3 regions of the Bradyrhizobium sp. B120 genome follow, and region 2 is predicted to be linked to each of the others. Evidence: predicted binding sites of a transcription regulator. Region 2 holds the regulator's gene; each other region holds the start of a gene.

Region 1 (7,937 bases), 2.6 Mb from region 2:
CGTCATAGGCAGCGAACGACGAGAACTTGTCCCAGTCGTCGTTGACGGCATCGACATGCGATTCGTCGGGGCGTTTGAGATCGCCCTTGAGCTGCAGATTGTAGGGAGGATCCGCGAAGACCAGGTCGACCGAGCCGGCCTGAAGCTTCGACAACTCGGCCACGCAATCGCCAATGACGATGTGGCTCGACGGGGCACTCTCAAATTTAGTGCGGGGCGCCCTTGCAGACGCCCCGCGACGCGACACTACCATGACTCAAGAACTCTGACTCAGGCGACGCTGTCGGCGACGCGGGACTAAACAACCGACTGGCGTCACATTGACCCGGCAAAGTAAAAATCGACTTAATTGGAAATGTTCATGCAAAAGATTGCAGCATCTTTTGCGCGACATGGCGCAGTCTCGTTTGCGTTGTGCTGCAACATCAGCGCGTTCGACGAAAAATTTTGCGGATCATCAAACCGGCACGATTCGGCCGGTAAATTGGCCGCTGCTTGCAGTGTTCGCGGCCCGAAGGATGCGCGTCTAACGACTAGGCAATTTTTGCCGGGCAGGATATTGATTAACAGAATGGAAATTTTAGGTTGGTGTGTCCCGCAATGGGGCGCCGACTGGAATGAAGGGAAACCGCCATGCGCTATGATGATTTCCGCCGCAGCGACGATGTCGAAGACCGTCGCGACGACAGCGGGGGCGGCGGTGGTGGTGGCGGCTTCGGCATTCCGATGGGCGGCGGTGGCGGGCTCGGCATCGGCACGGTCATCGTGCTCGGCCTGCTCGGCTACGCCTTCGGCATCGATCCGCGCATCCTGATCGGCGGCGCCGAGATTCTCACCGGCGGCGGCCAGGCGCCGAGCTATCAGACCGACCGGCAGTCGTCGGGCGGGCAGGCCAAGCGCGGCGCGCCGACCGACGAGATGGGCAGCATGATCGCCGGCATCCTCGGCGAGATTGACGATCGCTGGAGCGAGATCTTCCAGGCCTCGGGCCAGACCTACACCGGTCCGAAGATCGTGCTGTTCCGCAACGCCACCAATGGCGGCCGCTGCGGCATGGCGCAGTCGGCGATGGGACCGTTCTACTGCCCGCCGGACAAGACCATCTTCCTCGACACCGGTTTCTTCCGCGAGGTCGAGACGCGCTTCCGCGGCTGCTCGGGCAACGCCTGCAAGTTCACCGCGGCCTATATCATCGCGCATGAGGCCGGCCACCACATCCAGAACCTGCTCGGCATCATCCCGCGGGTGAACCGGTTGCAGCAGCAGGCCGGCAGCAAGGCCGAGGCCAACGCGTTGCAGGTCAAGGTCGAGTTGCAGGCCGATTGCCTCTCCGGCGTCTGGGTCAACCGCGAGGAGAAAAAGCGGCCGGGCTTCCTCGAGGCCGGCGACATCGACGCCGCGCTGACCACGGCGAACGCGATCGGCGACGACACGCTGCAACGGCAGGCGACGGGCAGGGTGGTGCCTGATTCATTCACCCACGGCTCCGCCGCACAGCGCAAGCAGTGGTTCATGACCGGCTACCAGCAGGGCACGGTGCAGGCCTGCAACACGTTCGGCGGGGGCGGGTAGCGACGGCTCTCGTGCCCCGGATGCAGCGCAGCACAAGTGATGCGCTGCTGGTCCGGGGCCCATCGTGGAGCGAGATCGCAGGTAGATGGGTCCCGGCTCTGCGGAGCAGCGCTAGCGCGCTGCACCGCGTCCAGGACATGAGGTAGATAGAATGTCCTCGATCGACGAATCCAAAACCTTCATCCCGCTCAATATCGCGGTGCTGACGATTTCCGATACCCGCACGCTGGCGGATGACAAGTCGGGCACCACGCTGGCCGACCGTCTGACTGCGGCCGGCCACAAGCTCGCGGCGCGTGAGATCGTCACCGACGATGTCGAGGCGATCCGCGCCGTGATCCGGCGCTGGATCGCGGACCCCGGCGTCGATGTCGTCATCACCACTGGCGGCACCGGCTTCACCGGGCGCGACGTGACGCCGGAGGCGGTCGAGCCGCTGTTCGAGAAGCGGATGGACGGCTTTTCGATCGCCTTCCACATGCTGAGCCATGCCAAGATCGGCGCGTCGACGATCCAGAGCCGCGCGACCGCCGGCGTTGCCGGCGCGACCTTCATCTTCTGCCTGCCCGGTTCGCCCGGCGCCTGCCGCGACGGCTGGGACGGCATTTTGGCCGCGCAGCTCGACTACCGCACGCGACCCTGCAATTTCGTCGAGATCATGCCGCGGCTGGATGAACATCTGCGCCGCGCCAAGGCGAAGGGCGCGAGCGCGTAGCCGTCACACCCTCCCTCGTCATTCCGGGGCATCGCGCAGCGATGAGCCCGGAATCCATTGGACCACATGACGTGCGGCCCAATGGATTCCGGGTTCGCGTTTCGCGCGCCCTCAGATGCGCAATTGCGCATCGGGGAATGACGGTGAGGGGGTGACGCCTAAAGCTCCAGCTCCCAAGTTTCCCCGACCAGGTCGACGCCAAAACTGTGGTGCTTCTCGTCCTTGACCCGCTGAAAGCCGGCACGCGCATAGATGCCGCGCGCGGCGAGCAGGATGCTCTGGGTCCACAGCGTCATCTTCCTGTAGCCCATCTCGCGCGCGGAGCGGACGCACTGGTCGACCAAGGCGCGGCCGACGCCGAGCCCGCGCGCCTTCTCCTCCACCGCCAGCAGCCGCAGCTTGGCGACCCCGTTGCCGCCGTTGACCAGGAAGACCGAGCCGACCGGCTCGCCGTCGGCCTCCGCGATCCAGCAATGCTCGCAGGCCGGATCGAACGATCGCAGAAACTGCGCACAGATCTCGGCGACCAATGCCTCGTAGCTGATGTCCCAGCCGTATTCCTCCGCGTACGCGCGCCCCTGCTGCGAGATCACCCAGCCGATGTCGCCGACGCGGTGGCTGCGCAGCAGGAAGGCTGTCGGCTTCTCGGCCGGCGGCTCCAGCGACTGCTCGATCGTGCCCATCGCGCGCACCACGGCTGCACGGCGGTCGCCGTCCATCTGCTTCAGCAGCGCGCCGACCTCGCTGCGCGAGCGGCGGTCGAGATCGGCGGCAGCGGTGCGGCCCTTGGCGGTGAGGGCCACCTCGTTGACGCGTTTGTCGGCCTTTGACGGCTTGCGGGTCACGATCTGGCGGCGCTGCAGTGCTGCCAGCGTGCGGCTGACGAAGCCGGCATCGAGGTCGAGATCGCGCACCAGATCGGTCGCGGTGCAATCCGTGCGATGCGCGAGCTCGTAGATGATCCGCGCTTCCTGCAGGGTGAACGGGGAATGCAGCAGCTTCGGCTCGATGATGCCGAGCTTGCGGGTATAGAACCGGCTGAAGCCGCGGACCGCGGCGACCTGGCTCTCGAGGGCGGTGTCATGGGAATTTGATTTCATCAAACATATTATTTGACGGAATCAAATAATTCGCAAGCCCTTTCCCACGCGTTTGCTTCGCGCGAACCGGTGTCTGCTTCGCTTGACTACGCCTTACGCCACCATGATCCGGCTGCGCAGCATGGTGCGGGAGGAGCGGCCGAGCCGGCGCAGCAGGCGCGCCTCGGAGCGGCGGGCGTCCGGCCGGTAGCCGCCGATCCGCTCGTAATGCTCGCGCGCGATCAGAAGGCCCTGTTCGGCCGAGGGGCCGGTGATCATCCGGGCGACGAATTTGAGGCCGTCGCGCAGGCCGGGGTCGCTATAGGGCGCGCGGGCGTAGCGGAAGATGCCGGCGCGGTCCTTGCCGCTTGCCGCCACCATCTGGATGAACTGGGTGGTCTCCTCGATCCAGCCGGCATCGAGCACCGCGCCCGGATGCAGGAACATCAGCCAGGGCGAACGCGCCTGCCTGGCGCCTGCCGCGAGTGCCGCGGCGCGCGTGCCCTCGAAACGCAGGAAGTGACAGCCGGCGATGTCGGCAACGCGCTCCATCACGTCGCTGTTGGTGCGGTCGACCAGCAGCACCTCGCGGATGACGCCGGCAGCCGCGCCCGGCACCAGCGCCGCCAGCGTTGCGACGGCGGTCCGCTCGACTCCGTCGGTGGGGATGATCACGCTCAGCATGATTTTGAGGCTTCGCTGGCTCAAACAATGGAGAAACTCCGGCCGTGTTATCACCTTGTCATATTCAAAGCAGCCTTTTCGCCTGCAGATTTTTACGCCATCACTTTGTGGATTTTCTCAGCTCTTGTTCTTGATTTGTTCTCGGGCTGTGTTAGCTTCAAAACATGAGCCGAGCATCCTCTCATGCCCTCAAGCACCCGCCGGTAACGGCGCCCTCCGATAACCCGGCGGGTGCACCTTCACCTGTTCCTGCCCCTTTTCCCGAGCTTGCGGTCGCGATCGAGCGCGAGCGGCGGCGCGGCCGCGGCGCGCAGTCCAATGCCAGCGGCCGCTACGAGGCCGAGGCGCGGGTTGCCTTCGACGACGGCTGGCAGAGCCTCGACGACCTGCCGCCGTTTTCGACCAGCGTGGCGCTCGACACCTCGCGCAAGGTGATCACCCGCAACGACTCGCCCGATATCGGCTTCGACCGCTCGATCAATCCCTATCGCGGCTGCGAGCACGGCTGCGTCTATTGCTTCGCGCGGCCGACCCACGCCTATCTCGGCCTGTCGCCCGGGCTCGACTTCGAATCGAAACTGTTCGCCAAGCCGGACGCGCCCGCGCTGCTGGAAAAGGAGCTGGCAGCGCCCGACTACGAGGCGCGGATGATCGCGATCGGCACCAACACCGATCCCTATCAGCCGATCGAGCGCGAACGGAAAATCATGCGCGGTATTCTCGAGGTGCTGGAGCGCGCCGGCCATCCGGTCGGCATCGTCACCAAGTCGGCGCTGGTGACCCGCGACATCGATATCCTGGCGCGGATGGCCAAGCGCAATCTCGCCAAGGTCGCGCTCTCGGTGACGACGCTGGACCCGAAACTCGCCCGCACGATGGAGCCGCGCGCCTCGACCCCGTCGAAGCGGCTCGAGGCGATCAAGCGGCTGGCTGATGCCGGCATCCCGACCACGGTGATGGTCGCGCCCGTGATCCCGGCACTGAACGATTCCGAGATCGAGCGCATCCTCGATGCCGCCGTGCATGCCGGCGCCAGGGAGGCGAGCTACGTGCTGCTGCGGCTGCCGCTCGAGGTGCGCGACCTGTTCCGCGAATGGCTGATGGCGAACTATCCCGACCGCTACCGTCATGTGTTCACGCTGATCCGCGACATGCGCGGCGGCCGCGACTACGATTCGCAATGGGGCACACGGATGAAGGGCACCGGCCCGATGGCCTGGATGATCGGCCGCCGCTTCGAGATCGCCTGCGAAAAGCTCGGCCTCAACAAGCGCCGCACCAAGCTGACCACCGATCACTTCGCCAAGCCGAAGCGCAGCGGGCAGCAGTTGAGCTTGTTCTGACGCCACAGCCGTCATTGAGAGGGGCGAAGCGACGAAGCAATCCACGCTTCGGTATATGCGGTACGATGGATTGCTTCGCTTCGCTCGCAATGACGAGAAAGGTAAACATGAGTAACGCCCCGACTGCCCGCTTCACCGTCCTCACGCTCGGCGTCAGCGACATGCGCGCCAGCATCGCCTTCTACGAATCGCTCGGCTTTGCCAGAAAGATGCGCGCGACCGGCGAGGAGGTTGCCTTCTTCGACACCGGCGGCAGCGTGCTCGGGCTGTTCCCGTGGCATCTGCTCGCTGACGACGCCGGATTGCCCGATCAGCCGCGGCCGGCCGCATTCCACGGTGTGTCGATCGCCTGGAACTGCAACGACGATTCCGAGGTCGATCGTGTGATGGCGTTCGCGCTGTCGAAAGGCGCCAAACTGCTCAAGGCCGCGCAGCCGACGAGCTATGGCGGTTATTGCGGCTATTTCGGCGATCCTGACGGCCACGCCTGGGAAGTGGTGCGCGCGCCGGGCTTCGAGGTTCTTGAGAGCGGGCGGGTGTCCATCCCGGATTAGAGCGAGCCGAATTGAATAACGGGGAAGGGCGCCGGGTTCCCGGTTGCACCGCGGGCCTTGCTTGACCACCATCCCCGCATGATTCGGGACAAGTCCAAAAGCGCGTCGAAGAGTGCGTCGAAGAAGGCGCTGGCCAAATCGGCCAAGCCGGAGAAGCGCGTGATCGCCGTGACGCGGCCGAGCTTCCGGCGCGAGCGCGCACTGATCAAGCGCGGCGTCTGGCCGGTTGCCGGGTGCGACGAGGCCGGGCGCGGTCCGCTGGCCGGGCCCGTGGTCGCCGCCGCCGTGGTGCTGGATCCTAATCGCATTCCCAAGGGTCTCGATGATTCCAAGCGGCTGACCGCCGAGCGCCGCGAGGAACTGTTCGAGGAAATCTGCGCAACCGCAGCGTTCTCGGTCGCGGTGGCTTCGCCTGCGCGAATCGACCGCGACAATATTCTGCGCGCCTCGCTGTGGGCGCTGGCGCGCGCCGTCCATGCGCTGCCGGAAATGCCGAAGCACGTCTTCGTCGACGGCCGCGACAAGCTCGCCACGCCCTGCGACTGCGACGCGGTGATCGGCGGCGACGGCATCGTGGCCTCGATCGCGGCGGCCTCGATCATCGCCAAGGTGACGCGCGACCGCCTGATGTGCGCGCTGGCGCTGGATTGCCCCGGCTACGGCTTTGAGCAGCACAAGGGCTATGGCGTCCCCGAGCACCTCGAGGCGCTGGACCGGCTCGGCCCCAGCACCCATCATCGCAGCTTCTTCGCGCCGGTCGTCGCCGCGCGGCTGAAGCATTTCCCGGTCGCGGCCGAGCCCGATCTGTTCACGATGGACGCGGAAACCGAAGCCGCAGCATCGGCGGCGGCATAGCGCGACCGCGTCTCCACTCACCCAACCCTGTCATCGCCCGGCTCGCCGCCTCCGCTAAAGCTTCGGCGCGCCTACGATCACAGCCTCGTCGAAGCCTCGGCGGAGACGGGACCGGGCGATCCAGTATTCCAGCGACAGTCGTTTTCGATCTAGAAGCCGCGGCGTACTGGATGCCCCGCCGGAGCCTGTCATCGGGCGCGCGTTCGCGCGACCCGGTGGCGGGGCATGACACCTGTGTTTGGCTTTGCACGGTAGACTCATCGGCCCCGGTTGCCTCTCCCGCCGCCGCCCGTTATCAACTCCTCAGGGATCAGATGGCGCCGCTGACGGGTGGCTGGGGCATTTCAGGCGTTTCATGCGGTTTACCTCCCTGGTTGTCGAACTGATCCGCGCCCGGCCGCGCCTCGTGGTATGGGTCGTGGTGCTGGTGCAGGCCGCGATCTGGCTGTTCCTGCCGCTGATCTTCTACGGCAGCCCACCCGGCAATCTCGCCACCGTCCTCGCGTTTGGCCGTGAGTATCAGGTCGGCACCGACATGGGGCCGCCGCTGTCGTTCTGGCTCGCCGACATCGCCTTCCGCGCCGCCGGCAATCACGTGTTCGGCGTCTACCTGCTGGCGCAGGTCTGCGAGATCGCCACCTTCATCGCTTTCTACCAATTGGCGCGCGCCATCGTCGGCGGTCCGCAGGGCGTGCTGGCGGTGCTGCTGTCGATGACGGTCGTGGTGTTCTCCTCGCCAAGCGTCGAGCTCGGGCCGCTGATCCTGGCGCGTCCGCTGTGGGCGCTGTTGCTGCTGCATTCCTGGCAATTGATCGGGCAGGACCGGCGCGCCGCCTGGTTCGCCTGGTCGATCGACTGCGGCCTCTTGCTGCTGACGACACCGGCGGCGCTCGGCATGATCCTGCTCGTGGTCGGCTTTGCGCTCGCAACCGAGCGCGGGCGCCGCACTCTGCGCGCGGTCGATCCGCTCTATGCGCTGCTGGTCATCATCGTGCTGGCGCTGCCCTACCTGGTCTGGCTGGTCCGCGCCGACGTCCTGGCGCTGCCGGCCTTGCCCGCGGCTGCCGATCTCAAGACGCGCGCGCTGCGCTGGGGCGTCGTGCTCGGCGGGCTGATCGTGGCGACGGGTGCGATC
Region 2 (7,937 bases):
TATCGGCCGCGTCGTGCTCGACATCGACTTCGAGAAGGTGATGGCGCACTGGGCGCAGCATGCCGGCTGCGCGCCGGCCGACCTCGCCACGCGATTTGTCGTCGACGACAGCTTCAAGCATCACGAGATCGGCCGGATCGACGACGCGGCGTTCTTCGCAAATCTGCGCCGGACGCTCGGCATCGACATCACCGATGCGCAGTTCCTCGAAGGCTGGAATGCGATCTTCACCGGCGAGATGCCGGGCATCGCCCCCCTGCTCGCGACCGCCGCGAAGCGGATGCCGCTCTACGCCTTCTCCAACACCAATCCGGCCCACGTCGCGCATTTCTCGGTCATCCATGCCGAGCTGCTCAGCCATTTCCGCACCGTCTTCCTGTCCTCGACGATCGGCCATCGGAAACCCGACGCCGAGGCCTACGATCATGTGGTAAAAGCCATCGGCGTGCCGGCGTCGCGGATCCTGTTCTTCGACGACCTGGCCGCCAACATCGAGGGCGCGCGGGCGCGCGGCCTTCATGCCATCCACGTGACATCGACGGATGACGTGGCGCGGGCTCTGACTGCACTTGGTATTGAACATTAGGATTGAAGGAGCTCCGAGCGTGGCCCTGATGCCGGTTGCCGATGCCCTGTCCGCCGTCCTCGCCGGCGCCGAACCGCTGCCGGAGGAGATGGTGGCGCTCGATGCCGCCTACCACCGCACCCTGGCGCGCGACCTCGCCGCGCTGCGCACCCAGCCGCCGCAGCCGATGTCGGCGATGGACGGCTATGCCGTGCGCGCGGCCGACGCCGGTGATCTGACGGTCCGGCTCAAGGTGATCGGCGAAGTCGCCGCCGGCCGGCCGTTCGAGCGCACGGTCGGCGCCGGCGAAGCGGTGCGGATCTTCACCGGCGGCGTGATCCCTAATGGCGCCGACGCCGTCATCATCCAGGAAGACACCGCCGTCGACGGCGACCACATCACGATCACCGAGCCAGCTGCCGCCGGACGGCACATCCGCCCGGCCGGCGTCGACTTCCGTGAAGGCGACGTGCTGCTCGCCGCCGGCAGCCGCCTCTCCGATCGCGCGCTGTCACTGGCGGCCGCCATGAACTATCCGGACCTCGCGGTGCACCGTCGTCCGAAGGTCGCGGTGCTGGCGACCGGCGACGAGCTGGTGATGCCGGGCGCGACGCCCGGGCCCGGCCAGATCGTCTATTCCAACGGTTACGCGCTGCGGGCACTGGCGCGCGCCGAGGGCGCCGAGACCGTCGATCTCGGGGTTGCCGCCGACACGGTGGAAGCCACCACCGCCGGCATCCGCCGGGCGCGCGAGACCGGTGCCGACATCCTGATCACGACCGGCGGCGCCTCGGTCGGCGACCACGACCTGGTCAAGCAGTCGCTGGAGGCCGAGGGCGTTCAGATGGCGTTCTGGCGGATTGCGATGCGACCCGGCAAGCCGATGATGCATGGCCGGCTCGGCGCAATGCGGGTGATCGGCCTGCCCGGCAATCCGGTGTCCTCCTATGTCTGCGCCTTCCTGTTTCTGGTGCCGTTGATTCGGGCACTGAGCGGCCGAAAAGCTGTTCGTCATCGCCGCGAGAGCGCATTGCTCGGCCGCGACCTCGCCGCCAACGACCAGCGCGAGGACTATCTGCGCGCACGCATCGAGGCGCGCGAGGACGGCACGCTGATCGCAACGCCGGTCACACAGCAGGACTCGTCGCTGCTCGGGAATCTCGCTGCGGCACGGGCACTTCTCGTGCGTCCGCCGTTTGCGCCTGCCGCCGTCAAAGGCAGCGAATGCGAGATCCTGACACTGCCCGAGTGACGGCGCAGACCGCATCGCTTGAGCGCTCGCCGGATGCGTTCACCGGAAATTAAGTGGTTGCGGAACACATATCGAACATATAGTGTCCGTTCATGATTTGTTTCGAGTACTGGTGTGTACAAATGGGAGGCCGCGAGGGAGCGCTTGTGATGAGCACCGTGCTCCTGAGGTCAGGCCCCGCCTGCAGGCCTACCTGAAGAGTCTCGGAATCGAACGACGCTACCAACCGGGGGAATACTCGAGATGCTCACGCGCAAACAGTACGAACTTCTGCGTTTCATCAATGAACGTCTGAAAGAGGCCGGCGTACCGCCCTCGTTCGACGAGATGAAGGATGCGCTCGACCTGCGCTCGAAGTCCGGAATCCACCGCCTGATCACTGCGCTGGAAGAGCGCGGATTCATCCGCCGCCTGCCCAACCGCGCCCGCGCCATCGAAGTCATCAAGCTGCCCGAACTCTCGGCTGGCGGCGGCAACGGCCGCCGCGGCTTCACGCCGAGCGTCATCGAAGGCACCCTCGGCAAGCGCACCAGCTCGCCGCCGATCGCCGAGGACGACGGCAACCGTCCGGTCGCGGTCCCCGTGATGGGCCGGATCGCCGCCGGTACGCCGATCGAGGCGCTGCAGACCCGCAGCCACACCATCAGCGTACCGCCCGACATGCTCGGCTCCGGCGAGCACTATGCGCTGGAAGTGCGCGGCGACTCGATGGTCGATGCCGGCATCCTCGACGGCGACATGGCGCTGATCCAGCGCAACGACGTCGCCAACACCGGCGACATCGTGGTGGCGCTGATCGACGAGGAGGAAGCCACCCTGAAGCGCTTCCGCCGCCGCGGCGCATCGATCGCGCTGGAGCCGGCCAATACCGCCTATGAAGTGCGCATCCTGCCGCCGAACCGGGTCCGCATCCAGGGCAAGCTGATCGGCCTCTATCGCAAATACTGAATTTCAAATACTTGCGGCGGCGGGGAACGAGCAACACATCGGATCGTTCCTTGAATGATAGCGCAACGTGCTGTTTGCCCGATGCGCTCCGATACCTCTCACGCAGCGTCGCGTGTTTGTGATCGGGAGCGTTGGGCGACCAGTCGTACAATCGCCCAGAAACGAGGAGACACTCGTTCGCTATCGTCCACTCTGGTAGAGGCCCTATGCCTCAAGGAGAGGCACGGGTCGCTACCTCGATTAGAGGAGCCATCCGATGTGTGACTATAGTCTGCACGCCGTGGCGTCGCGCCCCGCCATTGTTGGAGAGACGCTGATCACCACGACTTTCCGCGGCACGTCGACCCGCGGCTTTGCTTCGGAGACCGATCCCACTGTCGCGGTCTGCATGCTGCCGGGCACCGAGCTCGCTTTCGCCGAGAACGTTCGCTACGACAGCCGCTGGATCTGGACCAAGACGATGAACTTCCGCGTCGGCGTGTTCAACGAAGTCGAGCCCGACGTTCCCGATCGCCATCATGACGCGGTCGAATTCCCCGACGGCAGCCATGTGCTGGTGACCCAGCTGGTCGAGGGACAACGCGTCAGCGTGCTGCAATTGCCGGCACTGCATCCGCCGGTCGAGCAGAAGCCGAAGGTGGTGGAGCGGCGGCCCTCCGCATTTGCGTCGCTGTTTTTGGGTTGAACGCATCGTCGCCGCGGAATGAGCTGTCCGGCGGCGGATGACCTAAGCGATTTCGAGCGACCCCGGACGCCGGGTTCCGGGGCGCAGCTGGAGAATTGCGTCGACACGCGCCTTGGCGCATCATCGGGCACGGAGGACGTGCGTGGTGGTCGACAAGGTCACATGGCAAAAGGCTGGACGCGTCACGGAGCCGGGCCGCTACATGTTCCGGTTCGGCTGGCTGACGGTGACGGCTGACGACCTGAAGGTCTGGGAGCAATTCCCCGAGGCTTCCTTCACCCTCGTCAAGAAGCCCGACGCCGGCCCTGACTCCGACGAATACCATCTCGGCCTGTTCGAGCTGCCGACCGGGCCCTCGCCCGACAACGGTTAATCATCGCCCTGCAAATCGGTTTCGGCCGGCGTCGCGTCGACGGCGGGCCGCGGAGCGGTCGCGGGCGTGCGCAGCGTGGTCTCACTCTCGCCGTCGCCGGGGACCGCCGGTGACCACGGCCGGTCGATCCCGCCGGGCTTGACCGCATCGATCACGTAGCCGTCCCTGATGCGCCGCAGCACCAGCGCGCCGTGGCGCCGCAACCGCTCGGCATCGATCACCGAGGCCGCGCAATCCTTCGGCGCCGGTCGCGCGCTCACGATCAGCACCGCACGCTCGCAGTCGTCGGCCAGCGCCTCGGGCCGGCTCGCCAGCGCGACGAAGGCGCCGCCGGGACCCTGCGTCACGCAGCCGCTCGGATCGCAGGAGACGCCCTCGCCGAGCGACGAGTCCGTCGCAGTCCGCGCGTCGGCATCCGCCGCCAGCCACTCCTTGACGAGGAATGCGTCCTTCGCGCTGTGCATCAGATGCAGCCGGCCGTCGCCGCCCCGCACCGCAACGTTGCGACCGTCGGCTGAGACCAGCACGTCCGGCTGCGGCACCCGCACCGCCCAGACCGAGGCCACCACCAGCAGCACGGCACCCGACCAACGCAGCGGCGTCCGCAACAGCCCGAGCAGGATGAGGCCCGCGCTTGCCACGACCATCGGCCCGATTCCGAACGCCGCCATCCGGCCGACCGCGCCCGGCAGCGCGGCGACCCATTGCGTCACCAGGATCATCCAGTCGATGCCGAACCCCATGATCGCCCAGAACACGCCGTCGAAGCCGAACGGCATGGCGAGCAGCCCGAGCAGGCCGGCCGGCATCACGACCGCCGACACCACCGGCATCGCCGCAAGGTTCGCCAGCAGCCCGTAGGGCGTCACGCGGTGGAAATGGAACGCGGCGTAGGGCGTCGTCGCGAGCCCGGCGACCAGCGAGGCCAGCATCAGCATCGTGAGCTCGCGCCCGCCCCACAGCGCTACCCGTGCGGTCGCCGAATGATCTGGTGACGCCAGCAGGTTCGGCAGCCCGATCTGCACCAGCGCCACCAGCCCGAGCGTCGCCGCAAACGACATCTGGAAGCTCGGATGCACCAGTGCCTCCGGCGCGATCGCGAGCACGATCAGCGCCGCCACCGCCAGCGTGCGGAAGGTGATCGCGCGGCGGTCGACGATGACCGCGATCAGCACCACGGCCGTCATGAAGAACGATCGCTGGGTCGCGACCTCCGCCCCCGACAGCAGGAGGTAGAACGCCGCCGCGACGAGCGCGGCCGCCGCCGCCCATTTCTTGATCGGGTGCCCGGCCGTCAGCGCCGGAAACAGCGCAAGCAACGCGCGGATCGTGAAGAACACGACACCCGCGACCACCGCCATGTGATAGCCGGAGATCGACAGCACATGGCCGAGCCCCGAGATGAACATCGCGTCGTTGACCGGCGTCGTGATCGCATCGCGCCGGCCGGTGAGCAGTGCCGTTGCGATCGCGCGCTGGTCGCCGTCCAGCGTGGTGCGGATCCGCGCGTCGATGGCATCGCGCAGCCACTGCATGAAGGCGGCATAGCGCAACGCAAGGCCACCAGTTGCCGGCGGCTCCCTGGTCCTCACCGCGCCCATCACGAAACCGGATGCGCCGATCCCCTGGAAATAGAGGTCGCGGCCGAAATCATAGGAGCCCGGACGCTGCGGCCCGAGCGGCGGCATCAGCCGCGCCTTCAATTCGACGAAACTGCCGACGTCGGGCGCGGTGCCCTTCTTCACCGAGAGCCTGACGCGCTCGAGTTTTGGCGCCTCGCGCTGGCTTTCCATCGTGACGACGCGCAGCACGAAGCGGTCGGTCTTCTCTCTGACGTCGCGCGTCTCGACAAAACCGGTCAGCGCCACGGAATATATCGGGCGCGCCAGCACGCCATGGGCGATCCGCGCGGTCTTCCATGTCGCCGTCGCAAAGCCCGCGGCAACCGCGGCCAGCATCACCACGGCGGCAAACACCCGATGCCGCCGCAGCAGCAGTGCCAGCAGGCAGAGCGCGATCGCGACTGACGCCGCGACGGACAAGACCGGCTCGTGCTCGGCCGCGAAATAGAACGCAATCCCGGTGCCGAATGCCACCGGCACCCACGGCAACAGCCGCCCGGCCCCCGTCTCCGCGCGCACCCATTGCCGCAATGTCTCGACGAGCGGCCGCCAGATGCTGGTGCGCACCGGAACGTAGCCACCGACCGGCGCAGCCGCGCGCGGCGGCCAAGTCCCCGCGTAGCCGCGTCTGCCGCCCGGCGTCGTGCCCTGCTCCGCCATTCCGCTTGCGATCCCTGCCGGGCCACAAAGCTAGCGGAAGCCCCCGTCGGCCGCCTAGCGGAACACAACCGGAACACGAAGGTATCCGGCAGCACGCGCTGCGGCTACTACGGGGTCCTGCGAAAGCGGAAATCACAGCACGAAGCCCCCTCCATCAAGGTCTGGGAACGGGAGAGCTGCAGGCCGTCGTCGAAGCCCGCGAGCATGGCATGGTCGCGCTTGCAGTGAACCTCGTAGCCGATGTCGGCGAGGCCGAGATCCTTGTAGAACTCGGCATAGCCGCAGCGCTTCACATTGAAAGCAAACTGTTGCTCCGACTGGTCCAGGATCTGGACCTCCATGGCGCCACCGGCCGCCCACAATTCATCTACAATCCGCCTCAACGACCCGATGCCCTGTCCATAGGTGGAGGCCCATGTTGCGCCATCCTCGGCCGCGAGCCGGCGTATCGTGGCATCGACGAGCTCCCGCGTGGCATCGTCGCCGAGCTTGTCGCGCAGCGTCTGGATGAAGGGGATCAGAACGCGGCCCTCGATCTTGCGCCGCTGCAAATGACTGATGGCCACGTCGTGAGTGTTGGGCATGGATGCTCTCCCTGGCAGAAACCGGTCGGGCTATTTCTGCGCGAGTGGACCGGCCGGATCAAACCAATCCTCCTTGCCCGTTGACTTAGAAAATCTATCCCTGAAAACTGCGGCTCCATAGACCCTGAGAAGTGCCGACAATGAGCTACCGTCTTCCTCCCCTGAACGGACTACGCGCCTTCGAGACGTCCGCGCGGCATTTGAGCTTCAAGCGCGCGGCCGACGAATTGTGCGTGACGCCCGGCGCGGTCAGCCAGCAGGTCAAGGCGCTGGAGACCGCGTTGGGGATCGCGCTGTTCCGGCGGCTGCCGCGCGGATTGCTGCTGACGACCGCCGGCGAAGAGTACCTGCCGTCGATCAGCCGCGCCTTCCGTGAGATATCGCACGCGACGCATCGTACAGCGCCCGCGCTTCGCGGCAGGCGGCTTCGGCTCGGCGTTGCACCAGCCATCCTGTCAAGGAAGTGCCCTGCGATCCAAAGCTTGACGCGGCAGGATCAACGGCAAATGCGCGTCACTCTCTCCGCGACCGGCGATCTCGGCGAACTGATCGACGGCAGGCTCGACGCCTTGCTGCGATCCACCACGCGATCGCATCCGGGGCTGCACCTCGAGCAGATTGAACTTCGCTCGCCGAAGGGCATGACCGTGCCGGCCACCCTGCTCACGCTGCCGGGATTGGCCGGCTGCCTGGAGCACCGGGCGCTCGTCCAAATCCTGCAAGAGCAGAATATGTCCGCCGAGACGTGATGCGGGCCGCGGCTAGAGCCTGCGGCGGCGCGCTGCATGATTTCGGAATAATAGAAGAATACCGCTGATTTGCCCGACGTGTCAAGTCGCCTTGCCGATCGCCGGCGGCCGCCGGCTACTTTGCATGGGGTTGTTTTCGATATTTTGACAGGTGCTAGATCAATGGCGTCTGCGACGAGACGTGATGGCAGGCGATCTTCCAGTCGCCGTCCTCGCGCGCGATCACCCAGGTGATCTTGACGGCGAGCGCGGGCGCATCGCTGTCGAGGAAGAACGAGGCGATAGCAGCCATGTTGACTAGGCTGTCATTGACCTGCTCCGTCCTGACCTCGCTGAACTGGACGCGCGGTGCCTGCCAGCGCGGCAGGCCGTCAAAGTAGGCTTTGACGCCGTCGCGGCCGCGATAGAGCGTCGGGTTCGAGCCGAAGAAGAACGCGTGCTGCGAGTAGAGCGCAGCAAGCGTATCCGCATCGAGCTTGCCGAAGCCTCCGGACCATCT
Region 3 (7,937 bases), 3.8 Mb from region 2:
GCACGCTCATCGTCGACGGTGTGCAGGGCCACGTCGCCTATCCGCACCGCGCCGCGAACCCGGTGCCGGATATCTCGCGGCTCATCGTGGCGCTGAGCGACGAGCCGCTCGATCACGGCAGCGCGCAATTCCAGGCCAGCAACCTCGAATTCACCACGGTCGATGTCGGCAACACCGCGAGCAATGTGATCCCAGGCCAGGCACGGGCGAAGTTCAACATCCGCTACAACGACAACCACACCCAGGAGAGCCTGCGGCAGCTGGTCGACGCGCGGCTGGCGAAAGCCTGCGGCAACCGCATCCGCGCCCACATCGATTGGCAGCCGTCGAACTCGAACGTGTTCGTCACCCAGCCCGGCCCGTTCACCGACCTCGCCGTCGCCGCGATCGAGGAGGTCACCGGCCGCAAGCCGGAGCTGTCCACCTCCGGCGGCACCTCGGATGCGCGCTTCATCTCGGGCTATTGCCCGGTGATCGAGTTCGGCCTGGTCGGCCAGACCATGCACCAGATCGACGAGCGCACGCCGGTGGCCGATCTGGAGAAGCTGACGAAGGTCTATCGGGGCGTGCTGGACCGGTATTTTGCATAGTCCAGCCGCTCGGCTGGACCAAAACATCGAAAACAACCCCATGCACAGTAGGGATTGGGGTTACGAGTAGTCCACCCGCACCAGATGCAGTCCGTAGGATGGGTAGAGCGCAGCGAAACCCATCCTACGAGATCATTCACACCGCCTAGTAATCCACCCGCATCAGATAGAGCCCGTCCGGCGGCGCCACGGGGCCGCAGGCGGCGCGGTTGCGGGCGGCGAGCGCACCAAAGAGATCGTCCGGGCTCCAGCGGCTTTCGCCGACCCAGACCAGCGAACCGACCATCGAGCGCACCTGGCTGTGCAGGAACGAGCGCGCCGACGTCACGATGTTGATGGCGTCGCCCTCGCGGGTGACGTCGAGCTGATCGAGCGTCTTCTCCGGCGACTTGGCCTGGCACTCGGTGTCGCGGAAGGTGGTGAAATCGTGCTTGCCGAGCAGCCGCTGCGCGGCCTCATGCATCGCGCCCGCATCGAGCGCGCGCGGCACGCGCCAGACGCGACCGATGTCGAGCGCGAGGTTCGCGCGGGTGTTGGTGATGCGATAGAGGTAGTGCCGCTTGATCGCCGAGAACCGCGCCTCGAAATCGTCGGGCACGATGTCAGCCGCCAGCACGCCGATCGGATTGGGCCGCAGATGCGCGTTCAGCCCGTCGCGAAAGCGGCCGGGCGGAAAATGCTTGGCGATGTCGCAATGCGCGACCTGGCCGCGCGCATGCACGCCGGCATCGGTACGCCCGGCGCCATGGACGCGCACGTCCTCGCCACAGATCGCCTTGACTGCCGTCTCCAGCGCGCCCTGCACGGTCGGCGCGGTGTCCTGGATCTGCCAGCCGGAGAACGGCGTGCCGTCATATTCGATGGTGAGCTTGTAGCGGGGCATCAGGCGAGCCGCGCCGGCGGCTTCAGCGGCGTGCCGCGCAGGAAGTCCGCGGCCTTCATCGGCGCCTTGCCGGCGCGCTGCAGTTCGAGGATCCGGACCGCGCCATCGCCGCAGGCGATCGCAAGATTGTCGTCGAGCACGTCGCCCGGTCGGCCCGAGCCTTTCGCCAATTCGCAACGCAGGATTTTCAGCCGCGCTGGCTCGCCGTCGCCCGCGAGCTCGCACCAGGCGCCGGGGAACGGCGAAAGCCCGTGAATGTGCCGCAGCACCGCGTGCGCCGACTGCTTCCAGTCGATCCGCGCCTCGGCCTTCTCGATCTTGGCGGCGTAGGTGACGCCGGCCTCGCTCTGCTTGGTCAGCTGCAAGCCGCCACGCTGCAGCCCGCCCATCGCGCGCACCATCAGATCGGCGCCGAGCGGCGCCAGCGCGTCGTGCAGGTCGGATGCCGTCATGCTGTCCGAGATCGGCAGCCGCTCGGCCATTGCGACGTCGCCGGTGTCGAGGCCGACGTCCATCTTCATCACCATCACGCCGCTTTCGGCATCGCCCGCCATGATGGCGCGGTTGATCGGCGCGGCGCCGCGCCAGCGTGGCAATAGCGAAGCATGCAGGTTGAAGCAGCCGAGTTTTGGTGCGTCGAGGATGGCCTGCGGCAGGATCATGCCATAGGCAACGACGACCGCGGCATCCGCGTCATGCGCGCGAAACTCCTCGAGCGCTTCCGGTGTCTTGAGGGTCTTCGGCGTCAGCACTGATATGCCGAGGCGGCGCGCCTCCTGCTCGACCGGCGTCGGCTGCAATTGCAGGCCGCGCCGCCCGCCCGGCTTCGGCGCGCGGGTATAGACCGCCACGACCTCGTGGCCATGGGCCACCAGCTCCAGCAGCGTCGGCACCGCGAAATCGGGCGTGCCCATGAAGATCAGGCGAAGAGGCATCAACAGCACTCGCTGCGTTCCCTCCCCCCTTGTGGGGGAGGGTTAGGGAGGGGGGTAGCCGCAACGGCGGTGTTTGCGGCTACCCCCCTCTCCAGCTCTCCCCCACAAGGGGGGAGAGAGCGCATCGTGCAAGCGGAAACGCTATTCACGCCACTCACTCCGCCGCGCGCTTGGCGGCCTTCTCGAATTTCTTGAAGACGCGGTCGCGCTTCAGCTTCGACAGGTAGTCCACGAACAGCACGCCGTTGAGGTGGTCGATCTCGTGCTGGATGCAGGTGGCATAGAGCCCCTCGGCATCCTCCTCGTGCAGCTTGCCGTCGAGGTCGGTGAAGCGCAGGCGCACCCGCGCCGGGCGCTCGACCTCCTCGTAATATTCGGGGATCGACAGGCAGCCCTCTTCGTAGACCGACAGCTCTTCCGAGTGCGAGATGATCTCCGGATTGATGAATACCCGCGGCTGCGGCGTGGTCTCGCCGTTCTCGTCGCGCTTGGCGAGGTCCATCGTGATCAGCCGTAGCGGCTGCGCGACCTGGATCGCCGCCAAGCCGATGCCCGGCGCGTCATACATGGTCTCGAGCATGTCGTCGGCGAGCTTGCGGATCTCCGGCGTCACCTTCTCGATTGGTTTCGACACCAGACGCAACTGCTTGTCCGGCAGGATGATGATTTCTCGTAATGCCATGGCGGCGATTTAAGCTGCTGACTTCATGGGGTCAATGCGCTCAGGAACCGGTTAACGCAGCCTTAACCACGTTTCTTCACGGAAGATTAACCAAGGAATTTAAGGGACTGTTTACCATAAATGTTCCCTTTTCGTTCGGTGGCGGCGCCGAATCGGCTACAACTGCCGGCATGAACGAGATTCTGCTCACGATCGGCGACCTTCCCCTCCGTGTCTCCGACGCGCTGATCGGCCTTGGCACGCTGGCGCTGGTCCTGCTGCTTGCCATCGCAATGGTGATCGCGCGCGCCAGCCGGCGCGGCGCGGAACTCGCGATGGCCCAGGCCATTCGCGCCGACGAGCTGGAGGAGCGGCTCGCCGACATGCTGCGGGCCCAGAGCGAGGCCTCAGGGCGGGTCGACGCGATGGGGCAGGCACTGGCCGGCCGCCAGGCGGAGATGGCCCGCGCGGTCAACGAGCGGCTGGATTCGGTGACCCACCGGGTCGGCCAATCGATGGAACAGACCACCCGCAACACGATGGATTCGCTGCGCGTGCTGCACGAGCGGCTCGGCATCATCGATCACGCCCACAAGAACCTCAACGAGCTCACCACCCAGGTCACGACCTTGCGCGACGTGCTCGCCAACAAGCAATCGCGCGGCGCGTTCGGCCAGGCGCGGATGGAGGCGATCGTCCAGGACGGCATGCCGAAGGGCTCGTTCGAGTTCCAGTACACGCTGACCACGGGCAAGCGGCCGGACTGCGTCGTGTTCCTGCCCGACCAGCGTCCGCTCTGCATCGACGCGAAATTCCCGCTGGAGGCCATGACCGCGCTGCACGATGCGCGCAGCGACGAGGAACGCAAATTTGCCAGCCAGCGGCTGCGCGCCGACGTGCTGAAGCATGTCAGCGACATCGCGGAGAAGTACCTGATCCCGGGCGAGACCCAGGACACCGCGCTGATGTTCGTGCCGTCGGAATCGGTCTATGCCGAAATCCATGACGGCTTCGACGACGTGATCCAGAAGGCCTATCGCGCCCGCGTCGTGCTGGTGTCGCCCTCGCTCTTGATGCTGGCGATCCAGGTGATGCAGCAGATCCTGAAGGATGCCCGCATCCGCGACGCCGCCGACCAGATCCGCAACGAAGTGATGCATCTCGGCGACGACCTCAGCCGCCTGCGCGAGCGCGTGCTCAAGCTGCAAAATCACTTCGGCCAGGTCAACGAGGACGTCAGGCAGATCCTGATCTCCGCCGACAAGATCGAGAAACGCGCCGGCCGCATCGAGGAACTCGACTTCAGCAAATCCGAGACCCCCATCGAGGTCCCGCGTTTCGTCAAGCCCGCCGCCACCGACCTGTTCCCCGCCCCGCGCAAGCTGCAGGCGGGGGAGTGACCATGATGCGTGCGCGGGTGATGACACCGCGCTTTTGACATCTTGAATCGAGAACCATCCTCATCGTCGTCCCGGCGCAGGCCGGGACCCATAACCACAAATGGTTTGTTGTGGTGCGGCGCTGGAACGGCGAATCCCGATTACAACATCCGCCGCGGCGTATGGGTCCCGGCCTGCGCCGGGACGACGCGTGAGGGGACCGCCCGGTATGCGTATTGGAGGTCACCCTTGCGTTCACCCGGGTCGCCCGGTCAAGCCGGGCGATGACACCGTCTTTGCGGCTCGAATCTGCTAACAGGGGGTATGACCGCGCCCGAAGCGACCGCGACAAAGCCGGAAAAGACCGCCCCCGCCGCCACCTCCTGGCGCGACAGCTTCGCCGTGTACTTGCAGCCGCGCGTCCTGATCGTGCTGCTGCTCGGCTTCTCCTCGGGCCTGCCGCTGGCGCTGTCGGGCTCGACGCTGCAGGTGTGGATGAAGGAGGCAGGGGTCGATCTCGGCACCATCGGGCTGCTCGCGCTGATCGGCACGCCATACACGCTGAAATTCCTCTGGGCGCCGCTGGTCGATGCGCTGCACGTACCGCTGTTCACGCAAGTGTTCGGTCGCCGCCGCGGCTGGCTATTGCTCTCGCAGCTGTTGCTGATCGCGACGATCCTGGTGCTGGCGCTGGCCGACCCGGCGCGGTCGCCATGGTTTGCGGCGTTCGCCGCGCTGATGGTCGCAACCGCCTCGTCGACCCAGGACATCGTGGTCGATGCCTTCCGCGTCGAAAGCCTGCCGGAGAGCGAGCAGGCCGCCGGCATGGCGTCCTATGTCGCGGCCTATCGTATCGGCATGCTGGTCTCGACCGCCGGCGCGCTGTTCATCGTCAGCGGTTTCGAGTCCGCCGGCCTTGCACGCCCGTCGGCGTGGATGTGGGGCTATGTGGTGATGGCCGCGCTGGTCGTGATCGGCATCGTCACGGCGCTGGCTGCGACCGAGCCGGCGCAATCGAAAGGCGCGGAGGCCGCCACGCATGCGCAGACCGCGGCCGAACGCGTGCTGCACGCGGCGCTCGGCGCGTTCTCCGAGTTCCTCAGCCGCAAGGACGCATTGGCGGCGCTCGCCTTTGTGGTGCTGTTCAAGTTCACCGACGCGTTCTCGGGCACCATGACGGCGCCGTTCGTGATCGACATCGGCTTTTCCAAGGTCGATTACGCCGCGATCGTGAAGGGCGTCGGCCTTGCCGCGACCTTGATCGGCGGCTTCGCCGGGGGCTTCGTGGCGCGGCGCTATTCGCTGGCGACCAGCCTGTGGATCGGCGGCGTGCTGCAGGCGGTCGCTAACCTCTCGTTCTCCTGGCTCGCGCATGTCGGCGTCGATCAATGGGCGCTCGCGCTTGCGATCACCGCGGAGAATTTCACCAGCGCGATCGGCACCGTGATCTTCGTCGCCTACCTGTCGGCGCTGTGCCGCAATCCGCTGCACACCGCGACCCAGTACGCGCTGCTCACGGCGCTCGCCGCGGTCGGCCGCACCTATCTGTCGTCGGGCGCGGGCTATGTGGCGAAGGCCGTCGGCTGGCAAATGTTCTTCGTGATCTGCGTGCTGGTCGCGATCCCGAGCCTGATCCTGCTCGCCTGGCTGCAGCGACGCGGGCATTTCGATGAATTGGGGCCGGTCAGGGTTTAGCCCAGCCGACGTAGCCCGGATGAAGCGAAGCGCAATCCGGGGAAGTCTCTCAATTTGCAAAACTGTCCCGGATTTCGCTTCGCTCCATCCGGGCTACGGGCTCCCTCCGTGCGTCGTCCTGGCGAAAGCCAGGACCCATACCCCAAATGCAAATTGTTGCGCGACGTTGAGGCCACAATCCATCCGACAACCAAGGCCGGTGGTTATGGGTCCTGGCCTTCGCCAGGACGACGATGAGGATGGGTCGCAACTCAAGAAACAGCGCGGTGTCATCACCCGCGCAGCCGGGAGCCGCAATTGGGGCAGCTACTTCGCCACCACGCTCCACTTGGTGACGATGGCTTCGCTCATCTCGCCGGCGTCCTGTGCGCAGGCAATCTCGTCGACCTTCACCGAGATGGCCTTGCCGGAGAGGCTCTTGAGCTGCGCGGCCTGGGCGTCGTTGGTCGGAACGAGCTGAAAGGTTTCCGGCCCGGTTTCGAGGTTGCAGAGACCGTTCGGCGGCGGCAATCGGCGCGGCTCGCTGGTGATCTGGTAGGTCGCGACGCGCTTGCCGCGGTTCTTGGTGTCGCGCACCTTCATGACGCCGAGTTCCCCCGACAGTACGTCGCCGGCCCGGATCATCTTGCCGGGCTTCTGCGGCGCGTCGCTCTGCTGCGCGAGCGCGCACGGCGCGGCGAATGTGGCCGCCAGAAGCGCAACGGCCAAGCGTACGCCGAATCGGTGTGTCGTCATTTGCAGTGGTTCCGTACTTGATTCGTCAGAGCGTGGATGACCGTCCCCAAATCGTCATCCACCCTATCATTTTGTTTCGGCGCGATCTTTTTGGATTGTCGCCGATCGCCTGGCGAACAATGCCGCGTCCGGCTCCCGGATCGCTTGCTAGAACAGCGTCCGCTGCCGCATCGCAGCCGATAGCGTACCTTCGTCGAGGTAATCAAGCTCTCCGCCGACCGGCACGCCATGCGCCAGCCGCGTCACCCGCACGTTGGCCTCCGACAACAGGTCGGTGATGTAATGCGCGGTGGTCTGGCCATCGACGGTGGCATTGAGCGCCAGAATGATCTCGCTGACCTCAGGCGCATGCGCGCGCGCCACCAGTTGATCGATGGTGAGGTCCTGCGGGCCGACGCCGTCGAGCGGCGACAGCGTTGCGCCGAGCACGTGATAGCGTCCATTGGTCGCATTGGCGCGTTCCAGCGCCCAGAGATCGGCGACATCGGCGACCACGACGATGATCGAGGGATCGCGGCGCGGATCGGTGCACACCGTGCAGGGGTTTTGTGTATCGATGTTTCCGCAGGTCTTGCAGACCTGGATCTTGTCGATCGCGACCTGCAGCGCCGCGGTCAGCGGCGTCATCAGGGCTTCGCGCTTCTTGATCAGATGCAGCGCCGCGCGCCGCGCCGAACGCGGCCCGAGCCCGGGCAGCCGCGCCAGCAGCTGGATCAGGCGTTCAATCTCGGGGCCGGCAACGCTCGAAGCCATTTAAGTCGGACCAAATCCCGGCGGCAGGCCGAGCCCGCCGGTGAGTGCCATCATCTTCTCCTGCATCGCCGTCTCGGCCTTGCGGCGGGCATCGCCATGCGCGGTGACGAGCAGATCCTCGAGCACCTCGCGCTCCTCCGGCTTCATCAGCGACGGATCGATCTTGATGCCCTTCACTTCCATCTTCGCGGTCATGCGCACGGCGACCAGGCCGCCGCCGGAGATGCCCTCGACCTCGACATTGCCGAGTTGCTCCTGCATCTCCTGCATCTTGGATTGCAGCTGCGCTGCCTGTTTCATCATGCC

Evidence for each region. The regulator LexA, encoded in region 2, represses DNA repair genes until DNA is damaged. The targets are predictions, from matches to a motif close to TGTTCNNNNTGTGTTCNG.
Region 1: ACOIX3_RS34030 (PA0069 family radical SAM protein) is a predicted target of LexA. The motif match lies at 4,176-4,193, and genes of this name have one in related genera.
Region 3: ACOIX3_RS39545 (DNA recombination protein RmuC) is a predicted target of LexA. The motif match lies at 3,212-3,229, and genes of this name have one in related genera.

Annotation. Positions count from the first base shown of each region.
Region 1 is NZ_CP185242.1:7,318,455-7,326,391, reverse strand. Features, by position in the region: gene ACOIX3_RS34055 (site-specific DNA-methyltransferase) at 1-253, opposite strand, end outside; gene ACOIX3_RS34050 (neutral zinc metallopeptidase) at 634-1,572, shown strand; gene moaB (molybdenum cofactor biosynthesis protein B) at 1,724-2,287, shown strand; gene ACOIX3_RS34040 (bifunctional helix-turn-helix transcriptional regulator/GNAT family N-acetyltransferase) at 2,446-3,387, opposite strand; gene ACOIX3_RS34035 (glycosyl transferase) at 3,481-4,050, opposite strand; gene ACOIX3_RS34030 (PA0069 family radical SAM protein) at 4,215-5,393, shown strand; gene ACOIX3_RS34025 (VOC family protein) at 5,501-5,947, shown strand; gene ACOIX3_RS34020 (ribonuclease HII) at 6,026-6,802, shown strand; gene ACOIX3_RS34015 (glycosyltransferase family 39 protein) at 7,158-7,937, shown strand, end outside.
Region 2 is NZ_CP185242.1:4,684,650-4,692,586, forward strand. Features, by position in the region: gene ACOIX3_RS21405 (HAD family hydrolase) at 1-586, shown strand, start outside; gene glp (gephyrin-like molybdotransferase Glp) at 606-1,817, shown strand; gene lexA (transcriptional repressor LexA) at 2,061-2,765, shown strand; gene ACOIX3_RS21420 (hypothetical protein) at 3,022-3,450, shown strand; gene ACOIX3_RS21425 (hypothetical protein) at 3,596-3,823, shown strand; gene ACOIX3_RS21430 (ComEC/Rec2 family competence protein) at 3,820-6,105, opposite strand; gene ACOIX3_RS21435 (L-2-amino-thiazoline-4-carboxylic acid hydrolase) at 6,213-6,689, opposite strand; gene ACOIX3_RS21440 (LysR family transcriptional regulator) at 6,830-7,438, shown strand; gene ACOIX3_RS21445 (YybH family protein) at 7,593-7,937, opposite strand, start outside.
Region 3 is NZ_CP185242.1:8,517,292-8,525,228, forward strand. Features, by position in the region: gene dapE (succinyl-diaminopimelate desuccinylase) at 1-590, shown strand, start outside; gene truA (tRNA pseudouridine(38-40) synthase TruA) at 736-1,473, opposite strand; gene fmt (methionyl-tRNA formyltransferase) at 1,473-2,408, opposite strand; gene def (peptide deformylase) at 2,563-3,090, opposite strand; gene ACOIX3_RS39545 (DNA recombination protein RmuC) at 3,261-4,469, shown strand; gene ACOIX3_RS39550 (AmpG family muropeptide MFS transporter) at 4,773-6,143, shown strand; gene ACOIX3_RS39555 (hypothetical protein) at 6,450-6,878, opposite strand; gene recR (recombination mediator RecR) at 7,026-7,631, opposite strand; gene ACOIX3_RS39565 (YbaB/EbfC family nucleoid-associated protein) at 7,632-7,937, opposite strand, start outside.